Regions from separate parts of the Klebsiella sp. NPDC088457 genome, predicted to be linked through region 2. Evidence: predicted binding sites of a transcription regulator. Region 2 holds the regulator's gene; each other region holds the start of a gene.
The links. The regulator PurR, encoded in region 2, represses purine synthesis genes. The targets are predictions, from matches to a motif close to CANGCAAACGTTTGCNTG.

Region 1 (7,202 bases), on a different contig from region 2:
GAAAGTGGTGGTCAACGGCATTGTGGCGCTGCTGGCAACCGGCGGCTCGACTAACCATACGATGCACCTGGTGGCGATGGCTCGAGCGGCGGGCATCATTATTAACTGGGATGATTTCTCCGATCTTTCTGACGTCGTGCCGCTGCTGGCGCGCCTCTACCCGAACGGCCCGGCGGATATTAACCACTTCCAGGCGGCAGGCGGCGTACCGGTGCTGGTGCGTGAACTGCTGAAAGGCGGCCTGTTGCACGAAGATGTGCATACCGTGGCCGGCTTCGGTCTCTCGCGCTATACCATGGAGCCGTGGCTGAATAACGGCGAGCTGGACTGGCGTGAAGGGGCGGAGGCGCCGTTAGACGATCAGGTTATTGCGACTTTCGCCAGGCCATTCTCTCGCCATGGCGGGACGAAAGTGCTCAGCGGTAACCTGGGGCGGGCGGTGATGAAAACCTCCGCCGTGCCGGTGGAAAACCAGATTATTGAAGCGCCGGCGGTGGTTTTTGAAAGCCAGCACGACGTGCTGCCGGCTTTCGAAGCCGGATTGCTGGACAAAGACTGCGTGGTTGTTGTCCGTCATCAGGGGCCAAAAGCGAACGGCATGCCAGAATTACATAAACTTATGCCGCCACTTGGTGTATTATTGGACCGCCGTTTCAAAATTGCGCTGGTCACCGATGGTCGACTCTCCGGCGCATCAGGCAAAGTACCGTCAGCAATCCATGTAACGCCTGAGGCGTACGATGGTGGGCTGCTGGCGAAAGTACGTGATGGCGATACCATCCGCGTGAACGGGCAGAGCGGTGAACTGACGCTGCTGGTGGATGACGCCGAACTGGCTGCACGCCAGCCGCATGTTCCTGACCTCAGCGGTTCGCGTGTCGGGAGCGGTCGGGAAATGTTCGCCGCGCTGCGGGAAAAACTCTCCGGAGCAGAACAGGGCGCAACCTGCATCACTTTTTAAGACGATACAATTTTGTAGATCTGGCGAGAGAGAAACTCTGATGAAAAACTGGAAAACAACTGCAGAAGCAATCCTCACCTCCGGCCCGGTAGTACCGGTGATCGTGGTGAAAAAGCTGGAACACGCTGTGCCGATGGCCAAAGCGCTGGTTGCCGGCGGCGTACGCGTACTGGAAGTGACGCTGCGTACCGAATGCGCGCTGGAGGCGATCCGCGCGATTGCGAAAGAAGTGCCGGAGGCGATTGTCGGCGCAGGTACCGTCACCAACGTAGAGCAACTGAAAGCCGTCACCGAAGCTGGCGCCCAGTTTGCTATCAGCCCTGGCCTGACCGAGTCGCTGCTGAAAGCGGCGACGGAAGAAGGGACCATCCCGCTGATCCCGGGTATCAGCACCGTATCCGAACTGATGCTGGGTATGCAGTATGGCCTGAAAGAGTTCAAATTCTTCCCGGCGGAAGCAAACGGCGGCGTAAAAGCGCTGCAGGCTATCGGCGGCCCGTTCGCGCATATCCGCTTCTGCCCGACCGGGGGGATCTCTCCGGCAAACTACCGCGACTACCTGGCGCTGAACAGCGTGCTGTGCATCGGCGGCTCCTGGCTGGTGCCGGCGGATGCGCTGGAAGCCGGTGATTACGACCGTATCACGAAAATTGCCCGTGAAGCGGTAGAGGGCGCGAAGTAATTTTTACGCCCTGATCTATCGCTAAGTGCAGACCCGGTAAGCGCGAGCGCTACCGGGTTTTTTTATCCCTGCACCAGCACCGCCGCAGCGGCCGCTTTCGCGCGGGCAATCGCTTCCTCGACGTTGTCAGCCACCGCCAGGGTGACGCCCAGTCGACGGGAGCCGTCAATTTCCGGCTTACCGAACAGGCGCAGCTGCAGGCCGGCGCCGACGGCGGCCTGAATATTGCCGAAGGTGACGTTCTGGCTGGTCAGCTGCGGCAGAATCACCGCGGAGGCCGCCGGGCCGTACTGGCGAATCGCGCCAATCGGCAGGCCGAGGAAGGCGCGAACGTGCAGGGCGAACTCAGAGAGATCCTGGGAGATGAGCGTCACCATTCCGGTATCATGCGGGCGGGGCGAAACTTCACTGAAAATCACCTCATCGCCGCAGACGAACAGCTCGACGCCGAACAGACCATAGCCGCCGAGCGCCAGAACCACTTTGCTGGCAATCTCCTGGGCGCGGGCCAGCGCCTGCGCGCTCATCTGCTGCGGTTGCCAGGACTCGCGATAGTCGCCATCTTCCTGGCGGTGGCCGACCGGCGCGCAGAAATGGACGCCGTCGACGGCGCTGACGGTAAGCAGGGTAATTTCAAAATCGAAATTCACCACCCCTTCAACAATCACCCGACCGGCGCCGGCGCGGCCGCCCTGCTGGGCATAGCGCCAGGCGTCAGCCAGCTGTTCATGATGGCGAATAAAGCTTTGGCCTTTGCCGGAAGAGCTCATCACCGGTTTAACGATGCAGGGCAGGCCAATATCGGCGACGGCTTCGCGAAACGCCGCTTCGCTGTCGGCAAAGCGGTAGGCGGATGTCGGCAGCTGCAGCTCCTCCGCCGCCAGGCGACGAATGCCTTCGCGGTTCATCGTCAGCTTCGCCGCGCGCGCGGTGGGGACCACTTTCTGCCCGGACAGTTCCAGCTCGACCAGCGTATCCGTAGCGATAGCCTCGATTTCCGGCACGATGTAGTCAGGTTTTTCCTGCGCGACCAGCGCGCGCAGAGCTTCGCCGTGCAGCATGTTGATCACGTGTGAGCGATGTGCGACCTGCATCGCTGGCGCATCGGGGTAGCGATCGACCGCGATGGTCTCAATCCCCAGGCGTTGACACTCGATGGCGACTTCCTTACCCAGTTCGCCTGAACCCAATAACATCACCCGCGTGGCTGCAGGACGCAGCGCTGTGCCTAATAAAGTCATGACTCTTTTCCGCAGTAAAAAAACATACGCCGCATTATAAACGAAAACGTTTGCGTCTGTCTTTATGGCTGTTGGTTGAGTCCTGGCGGAAAATTTGTTATACTGTATAAAAATACAGTATAAAGAGGCTGCGCGATGGCGGTTGCAATTCAATATGTGGTGATCCGCGAAGGTGAGGAAAAGATGTCGTTTACCAGCAAAAAAGAGGCCGATGCTTACGACAAAATGCTCGATCTTGCCGAGGTCCTTAACGACTGGCTGGTGGCGTGCCCGCTGACGCTGGATGAACCTCAACGCGATGAAATGGCGATGTGGCTGGCGGAACGCAAAGACACGCTCCATCATATTCTGAAGTCCGGGAAACTCCCGCAAGAGAGTGAGGAAGTGGCGCGACAGGACGGCCACAGCGAGACGGACTCTGCGGATGAGCCGGGCAAACCTTCCGTTGCCGTCCCGGCGGCCAGCAGGGCGCGCAAAGCGAAAGCGGCCTGAGCGCGTCTGGAATTTGCGCATCTTTAGCCATGGATAACATTTCCTGACATCGCGTCGTTTAGGCTGATGGCATCGCTTATTCAGCAACGAGGGCATTCATGGCTAACTGGCTCAATCAACTGCAGTCTCTGCTCGGCCAGCAGGGGCAATCTTCGCCGTCCGGCGAACGCGCTGACGGTAACAATTTCCTCCTGCCCGGCGCGCTGGGCGGTCTGGCGGGGCTGCTGGTGGCGAGTCAGTCATCACGCAAGCTGCTGGCCAAATATGGCACCAGCGCGCTGCTGGTTGGCGGCGGTGCGGTGGCAGGGAGCGTGTTGTGGAATAAGTATCAGCAGAAAATGCGCCGCCATTCGCCGCAGGGGGCGCAACCGCAGCCCGCCGGCTCTGCCGCGCCAGCTGGCGAGCTGGATGCCCGCAGCGAACGGCTGATCATGGCGCTGGTGTTTGCCGCGAAAAGCGATGGACACATTGATGACAGCGAGCGGGCTAATATTGAGCAGCAGCTGCGGGCGGCCAATATCGATGTCCAGGGGCGGGTGTTGATCGATCGCGCGTTGGCGCAACCTCTGGATCCCCAGCGTCTGGCGCAGGGCATCAGCAGCGAGCAGGAAGCGCTGGAAGTCTATTACATCAGCTGCGCGGTGATCGATATCGATCACTTTATGGAACGTAGCTATCTCAATGCGCTTGGCGAGGCGTTACGGCTCCCGGCGGAAGTGCGCGCCGATATTGAACAGGATATTCAGGCGCAAAAACAGGCGCTTTCCACCTGAATCAGCAGGTTTTGCTTGCAACGCGTGCCACTTTTGCCACCCTTATAGACACGCCATCCTTCAAGTCGTTTCTTGAATGATTTTGTGTACAGATACAGGATGCAAAAGAGCAAAAGATGCCACCAAAAGCGAAACGAATCCCCCACGCCATGACCTTACATGGCGATACCCGCATCGATAACTACTTCTGGCTGCGCGACGACGATCGCGCGCGGTCAGACGTGCTTGACTATCTGCGCGCGGAAAACGCGTACGGCCAGAAGGTTATGTCCACGCAGCGGAGTTTGCAGGAGCGGGTGCTGAAAGAGATTATTGACCGCATCCCGCAACGGGAAGTCTCCGCCCCCTATAGCAAAAATGGCTATCGCTATCGTCAGGTGTATGAGCCGGGCTGCGAATACGCGATTTATCAACGCCAGTCGGTGCTGAAAGAGGAGTGGGACTCATGGGAATTGCTGCTCGATGGCAACCAGCGTGCGGCGCATAGCGAGTTCTATACCCTTGGCGCGCTCGGGATCTCGCCTGACAATCATACGATGGCGGTGGCGGAGGATTATCTCTCCCGGCGGCAGTATGGCCTGCGTTTATGCAATCTGCAAAACAGCAGCTGGTACCCTGAGGTGCTGGAGAACGTTTCGCCAGAATTTGCCTGGAGCAATGATTCACAAACGCTATGGTATGTCCGTAAGCATCCGACCACGCTGCTGCCTTACCAGGTCTGGCGGCATACCGTGGGGGCTTCACCGCATTCAGATGTGCTGGTGTATGAGGAGAAGGATGAAACGTTCTATGTCAGCGTCCATAAGACCACCTCCCAGCAGTTCATGGTGATCTATCTTGCCAGCGCCACCACCAGTGAAGTGCTGCTGCTCAATGCCGAAATGCCGGATGCTGAACCGGTATGCTTCCTGCCGCGCCGCAAAGATCACGAATACAGTCTCGATCACTATCAGCACGCTTTTTACCTGCGCTCCAACCGCGAGGGGAAAAACTTCGGTCTTTATCGCAGCCATGCGCGTGATGAACAGCAGTGGCAAACCCTGATTGCGCCGCGCCACGACGTCATGCTGGAAGGGTTCACGCTGTTTACCGATTGGCTGGTGGTGGAAGAACGCCAGCGTGGGCTAACCAGCCTGCGGCAGATCAACCGCAAGACCCGGGAGGTGGTCGGGATTGCGTTTGACGATCCGGCCTACGTGACCTGGCTTGCCTATAATCCGGAGCCGGAAACCTCCCGCTTACGCTACGGTTACTCGTCAATGACCACGCCGGATACCTTATTTGAACTGGATATGGATACCGGCGAGCGGCGGGTGCTCAAACAGCAGGAAGTGAAAGGGTTCGACGCCACCTGTTACCGCAGCGAACACCTGTGGATTAAGGCTCGTGATGGCGTTGAAGTCCCGGTCTCGCTGGTTTACCGACGCGAACATTTCCGCAAAGGGGCCAGTCCGCTGCTGGTTTACGCCTATGGGTCGTACGGCGCCAGCGAGGATGCGGATTTCAGCGCCAGCCGCCTCAGCCTGCTTGACCGTGGCTTCGTCTTTGCTATCGCCCATGTTCGCGGCGGGGGAGAGCTCGGGCAGCAGTGGTATGAGGACGGTAAGTTTCTGTGTAAGAAAAATACCTTTAATGATTATCTCGATGTCTGCGACGCGCTGCTGGCGCAGGGCTATGGCGATCCGCATTTGTGCTACGGTATGGGCGGCAGCGCGGGAGGGATGCTGATGGGCGTCGCCATTAACCAGCGCCCGGAACTGTTTCACGGGGTGGTTGTCCAGGTGCCGTTTGTTGATGTCGTGACCACTATGCTCGACGAGTCGATTCCGCTGACTACCGGCGAGTTTGAGGAGTGGGGCAATCCGCAGGATGAAACCTACTACCGTTATATGAAGAGCTACAGCCCTTACGATGGCGTTACGGCGCAGGCGTATCCTCATCTGCTGGTCACCACCGGTTTACATGATTCGCAGGTGCAATACTGGGAACCGGCAAAATGGGTGGCGAAACTGCGGGAGCTGAAAACGGACGATAATCTGCTGCTGCTGTGCACCGATATGGATTCCGGTCATGGCGGCAAGTCGGGGCGCTTTAAAAGCTATGAAGGTGTGGCGTTAGAGTATGCCTTTCTGATTGGCCTGGCGCAGGGCACCTTGCCAGGCCAGGCGGACGTTTAGCGCCGCTACTCCCCGAGATAATGCTTCAGCGTTAAGCGCAGCTCGGGGCTCATCCGATCCAGGTTATTGAACAGCCAGCGTAAATAGCCTGGGTCATTTTCTGCTATTTCGGAAACCGCTTTGCCGCGATATTTACCAAAGGTAAAGGTGGTTAACAGCGCCGGGCGGCCGGTAATGGTCGCCATCTCTTCAGGTGCCCAGCCGGTGACGTTAATGATATCAAGCAGTAATGCCGCGGTGATATAGCAATCGTACAGCGCGCGGTGCTGATGTAATCCCGCAGGCGTGGCGACGTTCAGCTTACGCGACTTATACAGCCCCATATTGCTGTATTTGATGCCTGGCCACAGGCGACGCGCCAGCTTCATGGTACAAATCCATTCCCCGTGCATTTCCGGCAAGACCCGGCGATCGAAACTGGCATTGTGGGCGACATACCACGGGCTGCCGACGTAATGCGGTAACACCTCTTCAAGCCAGGGTTTGTCAGCGACCATCTCTTCAGTGATATGGTGGATCGCCATGGCCTGCGGGCTGATCGGGCGGTCGGGGCGCACCAGATGGCTCATGGGGTTGGTGATTTGTCCATCGACAACATCGACGGAGGCGATTTCGACAATGCCTCCCTGCAACCCGCAGGTTTCTGTATCGATTACGCGTAGCATGGCTCGCTCCAGGCCAAAGAAACCAGCGTAATAGAATGCGCAGGTCTTGCCAATCGGGATGTCCGCAGCGGACGGGAATTATTTCGCTTTGGGTTCATAGGGCAGACGCGACAATGAAACGGAAGCCAGGCGATGGGCTATCAGCCGCTCGCGAAACCAGTCACGCAGGTGCGCAGGCTGCTCTCTTTCAACCAAATCGGCGACGACGGGC
Region 2 (7,202 bases):
CCGCCGGCGGTACGAAAAAATGCGTCCTGCGTAAAGGCTATAAAAAGCAGTGTGCGAAGCCGCTCAAATCGGGCGCCGAGTCGGCCCAGGTGATGGCCAGCGTCCAGACGCAGTGCGTGGCGCGTAAAGGATACAAAAAGCGCTGTAAAACCGTTACCGTGACCGAAGAACAGCCGCTGACGCTGGCGGATGCGCATAAGGCCCGCGTGCAAAAAGCGCAGAGCACGGCGATGTCGAAGCTGATGGATCAGATTGGCAAACCGTATCGCTGGGGCGGAACCTCGCCGCGAACCGGCTTCGATTGCAGCGGCCTGGTGTACTACGCCTATAAAGATCTGGTGAAAATTCGCATCCCGCGCACGGCTAATGAAATGTATCACCTGCGCGATGCCCGCCCGGTGGATCGCGGCGAACTGCAAAGCGGCGATCTCGTCTTCTTTCGCACCCGTGGCCGCGGCACCGCTGACCACGTTGGCGTCTACGTCGGCAACGGCAAATTTATTCAGTCGCCGCGCACCGGTCGCGATATTCAGATAACCTCGTTAAGCGAAGATTACTGGGTTCGCCACTATGTCGGCGCCCGCCGCGTGATGACGCCGAAAACCATTCGCTAAGCCTCTCCTGCCGCGCCTGCGGCAGGCTATCTGGCGCGAACCCGCCGCCGGCAAAACAGACCGCTCCTGAAAAAAAGCTATATTTCACCGCCGTTAAGCGATGTACGCGCCGCAGATGCCCTTCCTTCCAGCGCGACCTGCCTCTGGTTTCCTCCATCTGACCTGTTCAATATAACCTTTATCGGAGTAAGGCTTTTCACTACCATCGGCAAGTGTTAGCATCCTTGTCACAATAAAAAGCTGTCGCACTCGCCGCGGCGAAGCGCAGTACACGCTGTATCCGGATGGTCATACATCCTTTAAATGTGAGAAGAAAACAAGAAGTTATAAGGAGAGTAACAATGTCGTTCGAATTACCTGCATTACCATATGCAAAAGACGCCCTCGCGCCGCACATTTCCGCCGAAACCCTGGAATACCACTATGGTAAACATCACCAGGCCTATGTCACTAACCTCAATAACCTGATCAAAGGCACCGCGTTTGAAGGCCAATCTTTAGAACAGATCGTGCGTACTTCAGAAGGTGGCGTCTTTAACAACGCCGCTCAGGTCTGGAACCACACGTTTTACTGGAACTGCCTAGCGCCGAATGCCGGCGGTGAGCCGGAAGGTGAACTGGCGGCAGCCATTGCCAAATCTTTCGGCAGCTTTGCCGATTTCAAAGCGCAATTTAGCGATGCGGCAGCGAAGAACTTTGGCGCCGGCTGGACATGGCTGGTAAAAAATGCCGATGGCAGCCTGAGTATTGTCTCCACCAGCAATGCGGGCACGCCGCTGACTGGCGAGGCTACGCCGCTGCTGACCGTGGATGTCTGGGAACACGCTTATTACATCGACTACCGTAACGCCCGCCCAGAGTATCTGGCGCACTTCTGGGCGCTGGTAAACTGGACGTTTGTGGCGGCCAATCTGGCGGCATAAATCGCCTACGCAGAAGGGTTGCCCCTTCTGCGTATCCCCGGTTACTGCCCGGCAAACGCCTCTTCAGGCTGCGAGCGGCCGCCGAACAGCACCAGCAGCAGCGCCACGCCGGCAATAATCGCCCCCATCACCGGGACAAAGGCATAGCCCAGCCCACCGGAAATCACCGCCCCACCGGCAGCCGCGCCCAGCGCATTGCCGAGGTTAAACGCCCCGATATTCACCGAAGAAGAGAGCCCCGGCGCTTCATGAGCGACGCGCATCACGCGCATTTGCAGCGGCGGTACCACGGCAAAGGTCGCCGCTCCCCACACCACCATGCTAATCGCCGCCCCCACCTGGGTTTGCGCCAGCAGCGGAATCGCCAGCATGATAACCATCAGCAGCAGCAGAAAGCCTTTCAGCGTGCCGGAAACGGAACGGTCGGCAAACTTACCGCCCAGGTAGTTGCCCAGCGAGAAGCCGACGCCAATCAGCACCAGCATCGCGGTGACGAACAGCGGCGACGCATGCGTAATGGTATGCAGCACCGGCGAAATATAGGTATAGAGGGTAAACATGGCCCCGGCCCCCAGCACCGTGGTCAGCAGCGCGGAAAGCACCTGCGGACGCATCAGCACGGTGAGCTCCTGTTTAACATTCGGCCGCTCGCCGGCGCTGCCTTTTGGCAGAGAGAACCACAGGCTGGCCATCGCCACCAGACCGAGGCCCGCGGTAGCGAGAAACGACATCCGCCAGCCGATGGTTTCACCCAGCCAGGTTGCCGCCGGAACGCCGCCAATATTGGCGATGGTCAACCCCATAAACATCGTCGCCACCGCGCTGGCCTGCTTGTGTTTTGGCACTACGCTCGCCGCAACCACCGACCCCAGGCCAAAGAAAGCGCCGTGATTAAGGCTGGTGATAATGCGCGAGATCAGCAAGGTCGTGTAATCCGGCGCCATTGAGGAGAGGACGTTGCCGAGAGTAAAGATCGCCATCAGGAAAATCAGCGCATTTCTGCGCGCGCGATGGGAGAGCAGTAAGGTCATCAGCGGCGCGCCGACCATCACGCCAATCGCATACGCGCTGATCAGCATTCCCGCAGCCGGAATAGAGACGTCGACACCTTTGGCAATGACCGGCAGCAGCCCCATCGGGGAAAACTCCGTCGTACCAATACCAAACGCGCCGATCGCCAGCGCTAACAGGGGAAAGTTGATTTTCATTCAATGACTCCAGCAGACCGTCCTCAGCGACGGCATCTCATCAGAAGTCAAAAGCATGACATCAATCACAGAAAAACAAAAGTAAACGGAATGGCAAAAGATTTTTGCAAAATTGATAATAATGGCGGGACGTTGGGGGAAAGAGCGCTCTCCCCCGGCAAAATCAGTGCAGTACCGCCGTCAGCCCGGCGGCAACAATGAGACCCAGAACAATAATCGTTGTGGTCAGCGAAAACTTCAAATCTGTATCCATCAATTTTTCCCCCTGTTATCCCCACATGAAAAGTGAGCTTGCTCATTTTTGCACAATATAGCGTAAAAATCTTCTGAGATTTAGGGTGATGCACATTTTTGCTCTTCCCCTTTGCCGCAAGATCGGACAAAATCCCACGCTAATTTGAAAGCGTATCGGCCATTGACCCCTTCCTGTCGTTCTGTGTCGTTTTCCCGACGTGATGCAATGTTGAACATTGTACTCAGGGTGTGTATAGGCAAACGTTTACGTACCGATAATCAGACGATCAGGTCAAGGTCTGGAGTGAGAAGTAATGGCAACAATTAAAGATGTAGCGAAGCGCGCAAACGTTTCCACTACAACAGTTTCACATGTGATTAACAAAACCCGCTTCGTTGCTGAAGAAACCCGCAACGCGGTCTGGGCGGCGATCAAAGAGCTGCACTACTCCCCCAGTGCGGTTGCGCGCAGTCTGAAGGTTAATCACACCAAATCTATCGGCCTGCTGGCCACCAGCAGCGAAGCGGCCTATTTCGCTGAGATTATCGAAGCCGTAGAGAAAAGCTGCTTCCAGAAAGGCTATACCCTGATTCTGGGCAATGCGTGGAACGATCTTGAAAAGCAGCAGGCCTACCTGTCGATGATGGCGCAAAAGCGCGTCGACGGCCTGCTGGTGATGTGCTCGGAATACCCGGAATCGGTATTGAGCATGCTGGAAGAGTACCGCCACATTCCGATGGTGGTGATGGACTGGGGTGAAGCGAAGGCCGACTTTACCGATTCGGTCATCGATAACGCCTTCGAGGGCGGCTATATGGCTGGCCGCTACCTGGTCGAACGCGGCCACCGTGAAATTGGCGTGATCCCCGGCCCGCTGGAGCGTAATACCGGTGCCGGACGGCTGGCCGGCTTTATGCAAGCCATGAAAGAAGCGCAGATTTCCGTTCCGGAAAGCTGGATTGTTCAGGGAGATTTCGAACCGGAATCCGGCTACCGGGCGATGCAGCAGATCCTCAGCCAGCAGCACCGTCCGACGGCGGTATTCTGCGGCGGCGACATCATGGCGATGGGCGCCATCTGCGCGGCGGACGAAATGGGCCTGCGCGTGCCGCAGGATATTTCGCTGATCGGGTATGATAACGTGCGCAACGCCCGCTATTTCAGCCCGGCATTGACCACCATTCATCAGCCGAAAGATTCTCTCGGCGAAGCCGCCTTCAACATGCTGATGGATCGTATCGTCAACAAGCGCGAAGAGTCGCAGTCGATCGAGGTTCACCCGCGTCTGGTGGAACGCCGCTCGGTCGTTGACGGCCCGTTCGTCGACTACCGCCGCTAACCTTCCCCACGGCGCCGGTTACTCCGGCGCCCGCAGCCACTCGCGGTTCAACGTTTCACTGTCGCCCAGATAATCCAGCAGCCACGCGAGCGCCGGCGAAGTATCGCTTTGCTGCCAGGTCAGGCAGCACGCCGCGTCCGGGAACGGATTTTCCAGCGCCAGCGCGGTCCATTCGCCGCGGTCGATCCACGGACGGGCAAAGTGCGTCGGCACCATCCCGACGCAGAGTCCCGCCGACAGGCAGGTCGCCGACGATTCCCAGTCGGGTACCACCACCCTTTTCTGATTGTCCAGTAGCCAGGTTGTGCGTTTCGGCAACGAGCGGGAGGTATCTTCCCTCACCAGCGACGGCCAGTTGCGCAACATATCATCGCTCAACGGGCCCGTCATCTGCGCCAGCGGATGATGGCTCGCCACCACGCAGTGCCAGCTTAGCATCCCCATATCGCGAAAGGCGTAGCGCCCGCCCACCGGAATCGAGCGGGTCGCACCAATCGCCAGTTCCACGCGTCCGTCGGCCAGCGCGTCCCAGACGCCGTTAAACACCTCCTGAAAAACAATCAGTTCGACATCGGGAAAGTGGCGATAAAAATCGACGATCATCTGCCGCATACGCGCCGGTTTAACAATGTCATCGACGGCGATCGACAGCTGCCCGCGCCAGCCGTTGGCAATCTGCTGACACTGCTGGCGGGTGATCTGCATTTTTTTGATAACAGAACGCCCTTCCTGTAAAAACCAGATCCCGGCCGGGGTGAGTTCAACATCGCGATGGCGACGTTCGAAAAGGGGAACCTTCAGCCACTCTTCGAGCTGGCGTACGGTGTAGCTGACTGCTGAAGGTACGCGATGCAGCTCCTGCGCCGCTGCGCTAAAGCTACCGTTGCGGGCAACAGCATCAACGACTTCGAGTGAGTATTCGGACCACATATTCTGCCTGCAAAATTTTTGAATGCATGTAGCAAATATTAGCGTTTCACAAGCCATTATGCACTCCCTACACTCTGCGGCATCAGACCGCATCTATAAGAGAATGTTATGCAACAACCTGGGAAAGGATTTTTAGTGTGGCTGGCGGGACTCAGCGTGCTGGGTTTCCTCGCCACCGATATGTACCTGCCGGCTTTTTCAGCTATTCAACAAGATCTGAATACCTCAGCGGCATCGGTGAGCGCCAGCTTGAGCTTATTCCTCGCCGGCTTCGCCCACGGCCAGCTGTTCTGGGGGCCGGTTTCCGACCGCTACGGCCGCAAACCGGTTCTGCTGTCCGGGCTGGCGATTTTCGCTATCAGCTGCCTCGGGATGCTGTGGGTGCGTGACGCCACGCTGATGCTGGTCCTGCGCTTTATTCAGGCCATCGGCGTCTGCGCGGCGGCGGTGACCTGGCAGGCGATGGTGACCGACTATTACCCTGCCCAGCGCACTAACCGCATTTTTGCCACCATTATGCCGCTGGTGGGCTTATCTCCGGCGCTGGCGCCGCTGCTCGGCAGCTGGTTACTCACGCACCTCGAATGGCAGGCGATTTTCGCCACCCTGTTCGCTATCGCGGTGCTGCTGATGCTGCCGGCCCTGCGGCTTAAACCGGCGAACAGGCAGCCCGGCGCCACTGCGCAAAAGCTGCCCTTCCTTGCCCTGCTGCGCTCCCGCGAGTACAGCGGTAATGTACTGATTTACGCCGCCTGCTCCGCCAGCTTTTTCGCCTGGCTGACCGGCTCACCGTTTATTCTGCACGAGATGGGCTATGGCCCCACCGCCATTGGCCTGAGCTATGTCCCGCAGACCATCGCCTTTTTAGTTGGCGGCTATGGCTGTCGCGCGGCGCTACAAAAATGGCAGGGAAATCAGCTGCTCCCGTGGCTGCTGGTGATTTTCGCCGTCAGCGTCGCGGCCACCTGGCTGGTTGGCCGACTGGCGGATGTATCAATTGTTGCGTTGATGGTGCCCTTCTGCGTCATGGCGATTGTTAACGGCGGTATTTACCCGATCGTCGTCGCCCAAGCGCTGAAGCCGTTCCCGCAGGCCACCGGCCGCGCCGCGGCGCTGCAGAACACCCTGCAGCTCGGCCTGTGCTTCCTGACCAGTTTGCTGGTTTCCGCGCTGATCGCCACTCCGCTGCTGACCACCACCAGCGTGATGCTGGTCTCGATTGCGCTGGCCGGGATTGGATACCTCATGCAGCGTCATACCGCCTGCCTGACGACGGAGTCGTCGCATGCATAGAATTATTTCACTGATGTTATCGTACAGTAATTAGCCTGCTAATATATTTTTATTGAAAGCCCGATATTAGCGGCCTATACTGGATCCGGCATCACATAAATAGAAAGTTTATTGCACTTAACGGGGGCAGGATGCATCCCGTTTCACCATGGAAGGCCTTTCGGCAAGGGTTATCACCCTTCCTCTGTTCTACGTCGGATAGCAGCTTCACGGATATTCCGTGAGATTTCTCACAAAGCCAAAAAAGCGTCTACGCTGTTTTAAGGTTCTGATCACTTGGGCGTGATGGAGAAGCTATGAGTTCATCGTGTATAGAAGAAGTAAGCGTACCAAACGACGACTGGTACCGAATTGCAGCCGAGTTGCTCGGTCGCGCGGGCATTGAAATTAATGGGCCCGCCCCCTCCGATCTCCGGATTAAAAACCCGCTCTTTTTTAAACGTGTTTTACAGGAAGGGTCTCTGGGGTTAGGTGAAAGTTATATGGACGGCTGGTGGGATTGCGAACGGCTGGATATATTCTTCCATAAAGTGCTTCGCGCCGGACTGGAAAGTCAGCTTCCTCACCATCTGAAAGACACGCTGCGTATCGCGAGCGCACGCCTGTTCAATCTACAAAGTAAAAAACGTGCGTGGATCGTCGGCAAAGAGCACTACGATC
Region 3 (7,202 bases), on a different contig from region 2:
GTAAGCCGATGGCGACCCTGTTCGTGGAGTACAAAGACAGCGGTAAGAAAGATGCCAACGGTCGTGCGGTTCTGGTGAAAGAGGAAGAGGTGATTAACATCGCCAACATCCAGTCGCGCCTGGGCAACAGCTTCCGTATCACCGGTATCAGCAACCCGAACGAAGCGCGTCAGCTTTCGCTGCTGCTGCGTGCCGGTGCGCTGATTGCGCCGATTCAGATCGTTGAAGAGCGTACCATCGGTCCAACCCTCGGGATGCAGAACATCAAACAGGGCCTGGAAGCGTGTCTGGCTGGTCTGGTCGTTTCTATCCTGTTCATGATTTTCTTCTATAAGAAATTTGGTCTGATTGCGACCTCGGCGCTGGTGGCGAACCTGGTTCTGATCGTCGGTATCATGTCCCTGCTGCCAGGGGCCACGCTGAGTATGCCGGGGATTGCGGGTATCGTGCTCACCCTTGCGGTGGCGGTCGATGCTAACGTACTGATCAACGAGCGTATTAAAGAAGAGTTGAGCAACGGGCGTTCCGTTCAGCAGGCGATTGATGAAGGTTACAAGGGCGCATTCAGCTCGATCTTCGATGCTAACATCACGACGTTGATCAAAGTTATCATCCTGTACGCGGTCGGTACCGGTGCCATTAAAGGGTTTGCTATTACTACCGGTATCGGTGTGGCAACCTCGATGTTTACCGCTATCGTCGGCACCCGTGCCATCGTGAACCTGCTGTACGGCGGCAAGCGCGTTAAAAAGCTGTCTATCTGAGGAGTGCGTTGTGGCACAGGAATATACTGTTGAACAATTGAACCACGGCCGTAAAGTCTATGACTTTATGCGCTGGGACTACTGGGCTTTCGGCATCTCCGGTTTTCTGCTGATTGCCGCCATTATTGTGATGGGCGTGCGTGGGTTTAACTGGGGTCTGGACTTCACCGGCGGGACGGTGATTGAAATTACCCTCGAAAAACCCGCGGACATGGACCAGATGCGCGACGCGCTGCAGAAGGCGGGCTTTGAAGAGCCGCAGCTGCAGAACTTCGGCAGCAGCCGCGATATCATGGTGCGTATGCCGCCGGTACACGATGCCAACGGCAGCCAGGAGCTGGGCAGTAAGGTCATTAGCGTGATTAACGAATCGACCAGCCAGAACGCGACGGTGAAACGTATCGAGTTCGTGGGGCCAAGCGTCGGGGCAGACCTGGCGCAAAGCGGCGCGATGGCGCTGCTGGCGGCGTTGATCTGTATCCTGGTGTACGTCGGTTTCCGTTTTGAATGGCGTCTGGCCGCCGGGGTGGTTATCGCCCTCGCGCACGATGTGGTCATTACTATGGGCATCCTGTCGCTGTTCCATATCGAAATTGACCTGACCATCGTGGCCTCGCTGATGTCGGTGATCGGCTACTCGCTGAACGACAGCATCGTGGTCTCTGACCGTATCCGTGAAAACTTCCGTAAGATCCGCCGCGGTACGCCGTATGAGATCTTCAACGTGTCGTTGACCCAGACGCTGCATCGTACCTTGATTACCTCCGGTACCACGTTGGTGGTGATCCTGATGCTGTATCTCTTTGGCGGCCCGGTGCTGGAAGGCTTCTCGCTGACCATGCTGATCGGCGTCTCTATCGGTACGGCCTCTTCTATCTACGTAGCGTCCGCGCTGGCGCTGAAGCTGGGCATGAAGCGCGAGCATATGCTGCAGCAGAAAGTTGAGAAAGAAGGGGCGGATCAGCCGTCAATTCTGCCGTAAGTCAGGTACGTTCTGTTAATGTCATCCCGGTCGCAAGGCCGGGATTTTTTTATTACCGTTCCCCGCAAATTTGGTTACTCTCCCTGCACAGCGTTTAATGACATGGAGATCTGCCGATGGCCGTCATCACCCTTTCCCCAGTAGCCCAACCTGACGTCTGGCACGACATGCCTTCCGTCACCCTCAGCGATGAAACCCTACGTCAGCGCAAAGCCAAAGTGCTTGCGCACATGCGCCAGCACGGGTTTGACACGCTGATTGTCTACGCCGATAAAGAGCATGGCGGCAACTTTGAGTATCTCACCGGATTTATTCCTCGTTTTGAAGAGGCGCTGCTGGTGCTGCACGGCGCGGGGGAGAAGGTGCTGGTGCTGGGCAATGAAAACCTCAAGCTGGCGGCCTGCGCCCGGCTGGAAAACCGGGTGATCCATGCGCCGTGGTTCTCGTTGCCGAATCAACCGATGACCAATGACCAGCCTCTGTCGCAGCTGTTGCAGGACGCCGGCGTTAGCGCCGGGAAAAAACTGGGGCTGGCAGGGTGGAAGCTGTTTACCGGCCACGCTGACGACCGGGCGCAGATGTTTGACCTGCCGGCTTTTATCGTTGATGCCATTCGCCAGGCCGCCGGACCGCAGGCGGTACTGCGCAACGCCACCGGGATATTTATTGCGCCGGACGGCGGGGTGAGAACGGTTAACTCCGCCAATGAGCTGGCCCATTACGAATACGGCGCCAACCTGGCATCAACGGCGATCCTGACCGCACTCAACGCCATCGCGCCGGGGAAAACGGAAAAGCAGATCGGCGCGCTGCTGGCTGCGGAAGGCCAGCCCAACAGCGTGGTGATGATTGCCGCCACGGGGGAGCGCTTTGCTCATGCCAACCTCTACCCCGGTGATAAAACCATCACGCGTGGCGATAAGTTCTCGCTGACTACTGCTTATAAAGGCGGCTTAAGCAGCCGTGCGGCATATGTGGTCCACGATGAAACGGAGCTGGCGCCGGAGGTCGCGGATTATCTGGAAGTCGTGGCGAAGCCCTATTTTCGGGCGGTGGTCAGCTGGCTGGAAAATCTGCGTATCGGGATGCGCGGCGGCGAGATGTATGCGCTGATCGAGCGGGTTTTGCCGAAAGCGGAGTATCGCTGGCACCTGAACCCCGGGCATCTGGTGGCTGACGAAGAGTGGCTGTGTTCACCCATCGGACCGGACTCCAGCGCCTGCCTGCGCAGCGGTATGCTTTTGCAGATCGACATTATCCCGTCCCGGGCCGGCTATGGCGGGGCAAGTTGCGAAGATACGGTGGCGTTAGCGGATGCGGCGCTGCGCGATGAGCTGGCGCAGGCTTACCCGCGGCTCTGGCAGCGGATCCTCGCCCGGCGCGCCTATATTCGCCAGCAGCTGGGCATTGCCCTGCCCGAGGAGGTGCTGCCGTTTTCCAACACCGTGGGCTATTTCCGCCCGTGGCTGCTGGAGCCGTCGCGCGCGCTGGTGCAGGCAGCAGAGGGCGCGTAAAACACTCCTGACAGTATGCTGTCAGGAGCCCTGTCATACACTCCTTGTGAACTTACACAACGGACAGGAGGATGTATGAATAATGTGATTAACTGGTTTGAAATTCCGGTCGTCGATATGGATCGCGCGATGAAGTTTTACTCGCAGTTACTGGCTATTGAATTCCGTCAGGAAACCATCTCTGGCATTGAGAATGCGGTGTTTCCGTATACCCATCCGGCAACCGGCGGTGCGCTGGTGAAAGGTGAAATGTTCACCCCTGCCAGTACCGGCGTGGTGGTGTATCTGCATACCGCCGATATTGCCTCAACCTTAACGCGCCTGGAGCAAGCCGGCGGCAGCAAGGTTTTTGGCCCGGAAGTGCTACCGCACGATATCGGGACCATCGCCCTGTTTACCGACAGCGAAGGTAACCGCGTCGGGCTGCACCAGCCGGCTTAACCCGCAGAACGATGTGAAAGGAACATGACCCGACGCGCCGATCGTTTATTTCAGATAGTACAGATTCTGCGCGGCAGGCGGCTGACGACGGCCGCGCTGCTGGCGGAGCGGCTCGCCGTGTCGGAGCGCACGATCTACCGTGATATTCGCGATTTATCGCTTTCCGGCGTTCCGGTCGAAGGGGAGGCCGGCAGCGGCTACCGGCTGATGTCGGGCTTTGATCTCCCGCCGCTGATGCTGACCCATCGTGAATCGGAAGCGCTGATGGTGGCTATCCGTGTGCTTAAAACCTGGGGCGGCGATTCGCTGTCGCGAGAGCTGGAGTCGGCGCAGGAAAAGGTGCTGGCAATTTTGCCGGAAGAGAGCCGTCGCAAGGCGGAGCAGACGCGGATTTTTGCCCCGGATCTCGGCAATCAGCCCTATTCCAGAAGTGATTTTGATCTCATCCACCAGGCGATTTCTGCGCAGCGGGTGCTGGCACTGAATTACCGTGACGAGGCCGGGCAGCGGTCGCAGCGGGAGGTGATGCCGCTGGGTCTGTTCTTCTGGGGCGAACGCTGGATGCTGGTGGCCTGGTGCGAACTGCGCAACGACTATCGCTGTTTTCGCCTCGACCGCTGTCTGCGGATCGTTGCCACGGAGCGGCGTTTTCGCGAAGGTGCCGACCGTTCATTGAGCGATTTTTTACGTAAGGTGAAGTGTTAAGCCTGGTCTGGCGGGGCAGTCTTATTGCCGGGAGCGGCTTTTTTCCGGCGGCGCGGCGCCGCCGGATTTTATCGTCAGGCAGGATTAGAAGTTGTAGCCGACAACAAAGTAACCACCCCAGCCGGTAGAACGGACGTTGAAGTCGCCGTCGCCGAAGTTCAGCTTAGCGTCGTCTGCCCATTGGCCGCCGTTGTGGAAGTAACGTGCTACGACAGAGTAGTGCCAGTGATCATAGTTCAGCGCCAGGATGTGGCTGGAAGCGATGGAGTTGCTGCTACGCGCGTGCTTACCGTTCAGGTCGTAGAAGTTGTCATCGCCCAGATCGGAACCCCAGTCAAAGTTGGTGAAGCCGATATAGCTCAGCGAGCCGCCCCACAGGTCGGTCAGCGGAACAAAGTATTTCACTTTGAAGCGATAGCCATCCCACTCGTTTTCGTTGGACGCGCCATAGTTCTGCCACTGGTATTTCGCATACACGTTCAGGGACAGGCTCATCGGCAGGCCGGTATCGATGTCGGTACCCAGACCCATGTACCAGGTGCTCTGGCGACCGGAGGCGTTACGACCCATATCGTAGATATAGTTGTTGGCGAAATACCACTCTTTGAACGGACCAAAGCTCAGATCGGTATTGGTCAGTTTGTCGATGGAGAAGCGAGGTTCAATTTCCATAAACAGTGGCGAACCGTGGTTCCAGATACCTTTCGCGTCGGTGTTACCGCCAAAGAATACCGGCGCATCCATGTAACCATAAAAATCGAACCAATCTTTCTTGGCGAACGCTTCGTATTCCAGGTAGGTATCGTTACGGATCTGCGGCCCAAAACGCGTGTGGTAGCTACCCACCACGTTTACACTCTGGTGCCACCAGTCAGACAGGTACTGCGGTTTGTCGTTTTCTGCCGCGCCAGCAGTGAACGATGTGGACAGCGCCAGAACGGCGCCTGCTGCCAGTAATGTTTTTTTCATAATGATGCCACTGTTTAAATTAAGCCAAAAGGCGTGAGAAACGTTGCCGAAGCGTTGCTAAATATTTCGTATTTCTGTGGGGGTCTATTATAGAAATCATTGCTCACAAAAATACGTGTTGTTTCACAGAACAGAAACATACGTAATCGATTGCGTTCACGATTCTATGCATTTCTTGACAAAATGCCACTGAAATTCATCAGTGCGGCCAATTTTTACTGAACCGAACGGAAAAATTGTGAATGAATTTTCGCGGGGGAGGGCCGGATGTCAGCGACACCCGGCGACAGCGCTTTACTGCGGGTTGGCGGGCTGGATATCGTGAATGCGCACGAAGCCGAGCCGATCCGGCGTGACGCCGTTCAGGCGCAGCGGGATGTCCACATCGCTGGGGGCCAGAGTGCTGGCGGGCGCGCTGATCAGCTGATCCTGAACGTTCACTTCCTGATAGTTTTCCGTCGTGCCGCTGAGCTCACCGGAGGCGACGGTGGCGCTAAACGCCGGTAGCGGATCGTTCGATTCACCCTGAATACGTAACGTCAGGCGAGTGCCGCCCGCGTCAGGAGTGATATCACGTAGCGACATCCGCAATGTCCCGATTTGGCTTTGCAGGCGCGCCGGGGTTCTGGCGCCGGGCAGGAGATAGACGCCGCTGCTGGACTTTGCGTTCAGGGCGTTTTGCTGGGTAATCTTCACCGTTTGCTGATTAAGCTGCGTCATCTCTTTGCTCAACGTACTCACGCTTTGGTCCATCTGGCGAACTGCACTTTGCTGGGCGCAGGCGCTGAGGGTAAAGAGACTCGCCACAATGGCCAGCTTAAAATAACGTCTTGTCATGGTAGGGGATTCCGTTAACAGAGAATAATTAATGGTAGCCAGTTCAGATTAACCAGGCATAGATCCTTTGTCTCAAAAGCTCTTTCTTTGTTGTCGGGTCACTTCGCGGTAAACTACCCGTCAGTTTAACTTCCTGTCAGGACGCGCTATGCATTGCCCTTTCTGTTTCGCCGTAGATACCAAAGTGATCGACTCTCGTCTGGTGGGTGAGGGCTCTTCTGTGCGTCGTCGTCGGCAGTGCCTGGTCTGTAATGAACGTTTCACCACCTTTGAGGTGGCAGAGCTGGTAATGCCTCGGGTGATCAAGAGCAACGATGTGCGGGAACCCTTCAATGAAGATAAGCTGCGTAGCGGGATGCTGAAAGCCCTGGAGAAACGTCCGGTCAGCGCTGACGATGTTGAAATGGCGCTCAACCATATCAAGACGCATTTGCGCGGCACCGGCGAACGCGAAGTGCCCAGCAAAATGATCGGCAACCTGGTGATGGAACAGCTGAAGAAGCTCGATAAAGTGGCCTATATTCGCTTTGCTTCGGTCTACCGCAGTTTTGAAGATATTAAAGAATTCGGCGAAGAAATCGCCCGCTTACAGGATTAAGCCATGCATGACGAAATGTACATGGCGCGAGCGCTCAAGCTGGCGCAGCGCGGGCGTTTTACGACCCATCCGAACCCGAATGTCGGCTGTGTGATCGTGAAAGACGGTGACATCGTCGGGGAAGGTTTTCACTATCGCGCCGGTGAGCCGCATGCGGAAGTGCATGCGCTGCGCATGGCCGGCGACAAGGCCAAAGGGGCGACCGCCTACGTAACGCTGGAGCCCTGCAGCCATCATGGCCGTACGCCGCCCTGCTGCGAAGCGCTGATTGCCGCGGGCGTCACCCGCGTCGTTGCCGCGATGCAGGATCCTAACCCGCAGGTGGCGGGGCGCGGTCTGTATCGTCTGCAGCAGGAAGGAATTGCGGTCAGCCATGGCCTGATGATGGGCGA
Region 4 (7,202 bases), on a different contig from region 2:
GCGGCAATATTCGTCATGGTTACCGCTGGCGAAGCTTTTGGACAGCGAGGGCAGCAGAATCGTCCCCAGCGCCACCCCCAGCACGCCGGACGGAAACTCCATCAGGCGATCCGCGTAGTACATCCACGATACCGAACCAGAAACCAGAAATGAGGCGAAGATAGTGTTGATGATCAAGGAGATCTGGCTGACGGAAACGCCGAGGATCGCCGGCCCCATCTGTTTGACCACCCGCATCGCGCCGGCATCTTTCAGGTTGATGCGCGGCAGCACCAGCATGCCGATTTTTTTCAGATGCGGCAGCTGATAGGCCAGCTGGAGCACGCCGCCGACGGTAACGGCCCACGCCATCGCCAGCATCGGCGGATGAAAGTACGGCGCGGCAAACAGCGCAAAGCCGATCATACTGACGTTGAGGAAGGTCGGCGCGAAGGCGGGAACGGAAAAACGGTTCCAGGTATTGAGAATTGCCCCGGCCAACGATGCCAGAGAAATCAGCAGAATATAAGGAAAAGTGATCCGCAGGAGCTGGGTGGTCAGCGTAAATTTATCCGGGCTATCGACGAACCCTGGAGCGGTCACGGTGATAACCCAGGGCGCTGCCAGCATCCCGAGGACCGTGACAACCGCCAGAACCAGCGTCAGCAGACCCGAGACATAGGCCACGAAGACGCGGGTCGCATCCTCGCCCTGCTTACTTTTATATTCGGCAAGAATCGGCACGAAGGCCTGCGAGAAGGCGCCTTCGGCGAAAATGCGTCGCAGCAAATTCGGTAATTTGAAAGCCACGAAAAAGGCATCCGTCGCCATCCCGGCACCAAAAATGCGGGCAACGATAGCATCACGCGCAAACCCCAGAACGCGTGAAAACATGGTCATCGAACTGACAGCCGCCAGTGATTTTAATAGGTTCATTAACGTGTTATTCCACAACCCTGAAGTAAAACGCCCGCGATAGCGGGCGCTGGAAAGTGGCGATAGTCTACCGGGTTCGTAATGAATTACTACTCCCAGATGTTACAACGAATTATTCACTGATGGCCTCGCGCCACAGTTTATCAACGATGCGCTGGGCCAGCAGCGCCTGTTCGCCAGCCGTTTCGGGAACCGTCTGATTTTGCACGCATTCAATAAAATGACGCGCGCAGCCGACAAACCCTCGTTGCTCCAGCGTGGTTTGCCAGCCGGGCACCGGCCGCTGTACCACGCCCTGACCGCGCTCTTCCTGCCACTCACGCATATCCCGGACCTCATACAGCCCGCCGTCGGTAATCGCCTGCACCCATTCGCGCTGACTACCGGCGCGGCGGTGCATACTGGTGGTGATCTCCAGCTGCGGGGTGCTGAAATGATGTTCAGCATAGAGCATCTCCCCCTGGGCGGTGGTCTGCAGCGTCCCGCCGCTCAGGCGGGCTTTTCCTCCCGCCAGCCACAGGGCGGTATCCACCACGTGCAGATAATCATCCAGCAGGGTAAAGCGCAGATCGTGGCCCACGCTGTCGCTGCGGTGTTTATCCATGCGTAGTGACGCGGCACGCTCCAGCTGCGCTTTGAGCTCGCGGTACAGCGGGGCAAAGCGGCGGTTGAAGCCCACCATCAGCGTCAGCTTGCGCCGGGCCGCCAGCTCGACTAACGACTCCGCCTCATTGAGTTTGTCGGCCAGCGGTTTATCGACGCAGACATGCACGCCGGCGTTCAGCAAGCGGCTGACCACCTCAAAATGCGAGGCCGTCGAAGTGTGTACAAAGACCGCATCACACTGTGCCGCCAGCCGATCCAGCGACCCGGCATAGGGGATACGCCAGGTGTCGCAGATCCGTAGCGCCTTCTCTTTACCCGGCGACCAGGCCGCCTGCAGCGTCCAGCCGTCCGCCGCCCCCAGCACCGGTAGCCAGGCCTTCTGGGCGATCCCCCCCAGCCCTACCACTCCCACGCGTAATGTCGCCGTCACGGTTAATCTCCCAGGTGAGCCAGCAGTGAATCCAGCCGCGTTTTAAGCTCCGCCACTTCATCTTCCAGCGCCTCAACACGGCTCTGAAGGTCATCGGTAGGCGGCGACACGGCCTCAACGGCGGTGATAAGCGAATCCATATCGTCGCAGAACAGATGCATATAGCGGGACTCGCGTTTCCCCGGCTCGCGCGGCAGGCGGGCGACGAACGGGCCGTCATCACGGCTGGCCAGCGTGTCGAGCACGTTCTCGACTTCAGCCATATCGCTAAATTCATGCATTCGCTGGGCGCGGCTGCGCAGCTCGCCCGGCGTCTGCGCGCCGCGCAGCAGCAGCGTGGCGACCACCGCCACCTCCGCCGGGGTCAGCTTCAGATCGCCGAACTCGGAATTACAAAAGCGCTGCTCGTATTTGGTGACCCGGTTGCCAAACCCGCTGACCGTGCGCAGATAATGGCGTTTGACCAGCGTGTCGAGAACCTCCTGAACATCGCTTTCGCTCAGCGACATTACCGGTTCACGGTTGGTTTTCTGATTACAGGCGGTGACCACCGCATTAACCGACAATGGGTACTGTTCCTGCGTGGTGATCTGCTTTTCCAGCAAACAGCCAATGACCCGCGCTTCATGTGCGGTTAACTGATATTTCATGCTTTCTCCTTAGCGACCCGGAGTCCAGTCCGCTGTCGTCAACGCCGTCAGTACATGGTCGCGCCACTGCCCATCGATCAGCAGATAATCTTTGGCGTAACCCTCTTTTTCAAAACCAAGACGCGCCAGTAAATCGCCGCTACGCTGATTATGCGGCATGTAGTTGGCCATTATGCGATGGATATGCTGCGTGCGCTGCATATAACGAATCGCTGCGGTCAGCGCTTCAAACATCAGTCCCTGCCCCTGCCACTTCTCGCCGATGGAATAGCCGAGATAGCAGGCATGAAACGACCCGCGTACCACGTTAGAAAAATTCGCCACGCCGATAATCTCTTTCTCTTCCGGGTCGAGCAGCGCAAAATAGAACGCCGAGCCCTGCTTGTGAAACTCCGAAATCATCGACAAACGCGCCTGCCAGCCGGAGGGGTAGCAGTGGCTGTCGTCGCGCACCGGCTCCCAGGGTTTTAAGAACCCTTTATTCTCCGCGTAATAATCGGCCAGACGCCAGGCGTCACGATCGTAAACCAGCCGAACCACCAGCCTGTCCGTCGTCAAACGCACCTTGGGTACGTTACTGCGATAGCCAAACATTCCCTTCTCCTGTTCCCCTGACTTATCACCCTGCTCCTTTCACTATACCTGTCCTGAACGGTTGTGTGAAAACAGCAACATACCATTTTCTGCACCATCTCCCCTTTTCGATGAATAGACTCTATCGATCTTGCATTTTGATAAAAAAATATTATCGCAAGGAAGCTGGGAAAGTCAGTGCCTTCCCCGCACACTATCCGGGCAACTCTTTCTTTTCCCTGGAGGGGAAATGTCCCGCGTATCGCAGGCAAGGAACCTGGGTAAATATTTCCTGTTAGTCGACAACATGCTGGTCGTCCTCGGCTTCTTTGTTGTCTTTCCGCTGATCTCCATTCGTTTTGTCGACCAGATGGGCTGGGCGGCGCTGATGGTCGGGATTGCCCTCGGCTTGCGTCAGCTGGTCCAGCAGGGGTTGGGCATTTTTGGTGGCGCGGTGGCCGATCGCTTTGGCGCCAAGCCGATGATCGTCACCGGGATGTTAATGCGCGCGGGCGGTTTCGCGGCGATGGCCGTCGCGCATGAGCCCTGGGTACTGTGGCTCTCATGTATTCTCTCAGGACTCGGCGGTACGTTATTCGATCCGCCACGCGCGGCGCTGGTGGTTAAACTGGTGCGTCCGCATCAGCGCGGGCGCTTCTTTTCCATCCTGATGATGCAGGACAGCGCCGGGGCGGTTATCGGCGCGCTGCTCGGCAGCTGGCTGCTGCAATATGACTTCCGCCTTGTCTGCTGCGTGGGGGCGGCGCTGTTCGTCGCCTGCGCCGCCTTCAACGCCTGGTATCTCCCGGCGTGGAAACTGTCAACGGTGAAGACGCCGGTCCGTGAGGGATTGGGCCGGGTGCTGCGCGACAGGCGCTTTGTCACCTACGTGCTGACGCTCACCGGCTATTATATGCTGGCGGTTCAGGTGATGCTGATGCTGCCGATTATGGTCAACGACATCGCCGGCTCCCCCAGCGCGGTGAAATGGATGTATGCCATCGAAGCGACCCTCTCGCTCACCCTGCTGTATCCCATCGCGCGCTGGAGCGAACAGCGCTTTCGTCTGGAGCACCGGCTGATGGCCGGCCTGCTGGTCATGACCTTAGCCATGCTGCCCATTGGCTTAACCAGCAATTTACAGCAGCTCTTTACGCTGATTTGTCTCTTCTACATGGGTTCTATCATTGCCGAACCGGCCCGTGAAACCCTTGGCGCATCGCTGGCCGATGCCCGTGCCCGCGGCAGCTACATGGGGTTTAGCCGCCTGGGGTTGGCCTTTGGCGGGGCGTTTGGCTACGCCGGCGGCGGCTGGTTGTTCGACGCCGGTAAAGCGGTGAACCAGCCGGAGCTGCCGTGGTTGATGCTGAGCATTATCGGCCTGATCACCTTTATCGCCCTGTGGTGGCAATTTAGTCAGAAGCGATCGACCTCCGGGATGCTCGAATCGCGTACCTGACTTTACCTTCGGGGTCAGACGCATTTTCAGCATTTTCCGCTGGCACGCCCAACGCTGGCAGGCCATGCTGCTTTATGTCAGGATGAGCCCATGGCATGACCGTTAAGGAACCCAATGAAAAAGATGTTTATCGTGGCCGCGCTGATCGTCAGCGGCCTGTTGAGCGGCTGTAACCAGCTAACGCAATATTCCGTTAGCGAGCAGGAAATTAACCAGGCGCTGCAGAAACGTAACCACTTCGCCAAGGACATCGGCCTGCCGGGCGTAGCGGATGCACATATTGAGTTACACAATCTGACCAGCGCTATTGGCCGGGAAGAGCCGAACAAGGTGACGCTGAGCGGCATCGCCAATCTGGATCTGAACTCGTTATTCGGCAACCAGAAGGCCACCATTGATCTGAAGCTCAAGGCGCTGCCGGTGTTTAATAAAGAGAAAGGCGCCATCTTCCTGCAGGAGATGGAAGTGGTCGATGCGAAAGTGGCGCCTGAAAAGCTGCAGTCCGTCGTGCAGACGCTGATCCCGTATCTGAATCAGTCCCTGCGCAGCTACTTCAACCAGCAGCCGGCCTACGTGCTGCGTGAAGATGCCAGCACCGGCGAGGCGCTGGCGAAAAAATATGCGAAAGGTATTGAGGTGAAACCGGGAGAAATCATTATCCCGTTCACCAATTAAGAGCCCGGGCGCTGCGGCGCCCGTTTTTTTACGGAAGTTGATGCAAAGGAAAACGTTTACGCTTATCCTTAGTGCCCGGCAAAAACAGCCCTGATGACTGACCCTATTAGCCGGAGCCTTCCATGACAGCACAATCCCAGGTATTGAAAATCCGCCGCCCTGACGACTGGCATATCCATCTGCGCGATGACGAGATGCTGAAAACCGTCGTCCCTTACACCAGTGAGTTCTATGGCCGGGCGATCGTGATGCCGAATCTGGTGCCACCTGTCACCACCGTTGACGCCGCCATCGCCTATCGCCAGCGTATCCTCGATGCCGTCCCCGCCGGGCATGACTTTACCCCGCTGATGACCTGCTACCTGACCGATACGCTCGATCCCGCGGAGCTGGAACGTGGATTCCAGGCCGGCGTATTCACGGCAGCAAAACTCTATCCCGCCAATGCCACCACCAACTCCAGCCACGGTGTCACCAGCGTTGATACCATTATGCCGGTGCTTGAGCGGATGGAAAAACTGGGGATGCCGCTGCTGGTTCACGGCGAAGTGACCCATGCGGATATCGATATCTTCGACCGCGAAGCGCGCTTTATTGAAACGGTGATGGAACCCCTGCGTCAGCGTTTACCGGGTCTGAAGGTGGTGTTTGAACATATCACTACCAAAGATGCCGCCGAGTACGTCCGTGACGGCAATGAGCTGCTGGCCGCGACCATTACCCCGCAGCACCTGATGTTCAACCGCAACCACATGCTGGTTGGCGGCGTACGTCCGCATCTCTATTGCCTGCCGATTCTGAAACGTAATATCCACCAGCAGGCGCTGCGTGAGCTGGTCGCCAGCGGCTTTACCCGCGCATTCCTTGGCACCGACTCCGCGCCGCACGCCCGTCATCGTAAAGAAGCCAGCTGCGGATGCGCCGGTTGCTTTAACGCCCCAACCGCGCTGGGCAGCTACGCCACGGTGTTTGAAGAGATGAATGCCCTGCAGCACTTCGAAGCATTCTGTTCGCTGAATGGCCCGCGCTTCTACGGCCTGCCGGTTAATGAGACCTTCGTTGAGCTGGTGCGGGAAGAGAGTACCGTGGCTGACAGCATCGCGCTGCCGGACGATACTCTGGTGCCGTTCCTCGCCGGCGAAACCCTGCGCTGGACCATGAAAAAATAAAAGCGTTGCCCCCTGTTGTAAACAGAGATTTGATACTGTATAAATAACCAGTATACTACACAGGGGGCCATCATGCGCATCGAAGTGTCTATCGCCAAATCCACAGCTTTACCCAGCGGCGCGTTAGAAGCGCTAAACACCGAACTCTCGCGGCGTATTGAACAACAGTTCCCGGATAACCCAAGCCAGGTCACGGTGCGCTTTGCCAGCAGTAACAATTTGTCCGTCATTGGCGGCCTGAAAGAAGATAAAGACCGGATAAGCGAAATCCTGCAGGAAACCTGGGAAAGCGCTGATGACTGGTTTATCCATGACGTATCCTGACTCTTGCGGCCAGCCTGACAGCGCCCGCGCAGTTTTCCCGCTGAGGTGACAGAAGTCAGCCGGGGGATTCTGCCAGGCGTGCAGGCCGTCGCAAGAGCGTCAGATACAGCAAATTCAATTTGCTCCCTCATTGTGCTTTTTTTGCCGGGTCGCCCCGGCTTTTTTATCCCTACCGCAGACTCAGACTTTTCTTTATTCTTCTGATTATTTCCTTAAAAAATAATGCCCCGCGGGACTAAATTTGCGCAAAAAATCATCAGGCAGGGGAAGATCTGCCCCGCTGGATTTAATTTCTCGAGTTTATTCTTAACTCCTGATATAATTAACTTGCTTCAAAAAATATGCATTAAACCTCGAGAATTGTTGTCTTTTAACATATGAATAAGGGGTTATGATGGAAA

Region 1: the regulator PurR is predicted to act here: its motif matches at 2,924-2,941, upstream of purT (formate-dependent phosphoribosylglycinamide formyltransferase).
Region 3: the regulator PurR is predicted to act here: its motif matches at 5,515-5,532, upstream of ACI2JR_RS09535 (nucleoside-specific channel-forming protein Tsx).
Region 4: the regulator PurR is predicted to act here: its motif matches at 5,354-5,371, upstream of pyrC (dihydroorotase).

Annotation. Positions count from the first base shown of each region.
Region 1 covers NZ_JBJDNH010000010.1:87,656-94,857, forward strand. Annotated here, with positions in the region: gene edd (phosphogluconate dehydratase) at 1-961, shown strand, start outside; gene ACI2JR_RS08615 (bifunctional 4-hydroxy-2-oxoglutarate aldolase/2-dehydro-3-deoxy-phosphogluconate aldolase) at 1,002-1,643, shown strand; gene purT (formate-dependent phosphoribosylglycinamide formyltransferase) at 1,706-2,884, opposite strand; partial or broken gene ACI2JR_RS08625 (YebG family protein) at 3,020-3,254, shown strand; gene ACI2JR_RS08630 (tellurite resistance TerB family protein) at 3,475-4,149, shown strand; gene ptrB (oligopeptidase B) at 4,266-6,326, shown strand; gene exoX (exodeoxyribonuclease X) at 6,332-6,991, opposite strand; gene ACI2JR_RS08645 (DNA polymerase III subunit theta) at 7,070-7,202, opposite strand, start outside.
Region 2 covers NZ_JBJDNH010000003.1:4,957-12,158, forward strand. Annotated here, with positions in the region: gene ACI2JR_RS03115 (C40 family peptidase) at 1-614, shown strand, start outside; gene sodB (superoxide dismutase [Fe]) at 956-1,537, shown strand; gene ACI2JR_RS03125 (MFS transporter) at 1,579-2,745, opposite strand; gene ACI2JR_RS03130 (cytochrome bd-I oxidase subunit CydH) at 2,909-2,998, opposite strand; gene purR (HTH-type transcriptional repressor PurR) at 3,294-4,319, shown strand; gene punR (DNA-binding transcriptional activator PunR) at 4,338-5,249, opposite strand; gene punC (purine nucleoside transporter PunC) at 5,358-6,542, shown strand; gene cfa (cyclopropane fatty acyl phospholipid synthase) at 6,839-7,202, shown strand, end outside.
Region 3 covers NZ_JBJDNH010000012.1:6,218-13,419, reverse strand. Annotated here, with positions in the region: gene secD (protein translocase subunit SecD) at 1-764, shown strand, start outside; gene secF (protein translocase subunit SecF) at 775-1,746, shown strand; gene ACI2JR_RS09550 (M24 family metallopeptidase) at 1,863-3,260, shown strand; gene ACI2JR_RS09545 (VOC family protein) at 3,336-3,701, shown strand; gene ACI2JR_RS09540 (helix-turn-helix transcriptional regulator) at 3,726-4,406, shown strand; gene ACI2JR_RS09535 (nucleoside-specific channel-forming protein Tsx) at 4,491-5,375, opposite strand; gene ACI2JR_RS09530 (SadB/YajI family lipoprotein) at 5,670-6,212, opposite strand; gene nrdR (transcriptional regulator NrdR) at 6,361-6,810, shown strand; gene ribD (bifunctional diaminohydroxyphosphoribosylaminopyrimidine deaminase/5-amino-6-(5-phosphoribosylamino)uracil reductase RibD) at 6,814-7,202, shown strand, end outside.
Region 4 covers NZ_JBJDNH010000025.1:64,530-71,731, forward strand. Annotated here, with positions in the region: gene murJ (murein biosynthesis integral membrane protein MurJ) at 1-915, opposite strand, end outside; gene ACI2JR_RS16965 (Gfo/Idh/MocA family protein) at 1,028-1,951, opposite strand; gene ACI2JR_RS16970 (YceH family protein) at 1,954-2,601, opposite strand; gene rimJ (ribosomal protein S5-alanine N-acetyltransferase) at 2,611-3,195, opposite strand; gene mdtH (multidrug efflux MFS transporter MdtH) at 3,425-4,633, shown strand; gene ACI2JR_RS16985 (lipoprotein) at 4,748-5,308, shown strand; gene pyrC (dihydroorotase) at 5,431-6,477, shown strand; gene dinI (DNA damage-inducible protein I) at 6,550-6,801, shown strand; gene bssS (biofilm formation regulator BssS) at 7,196-7,202, shown strand, end outside.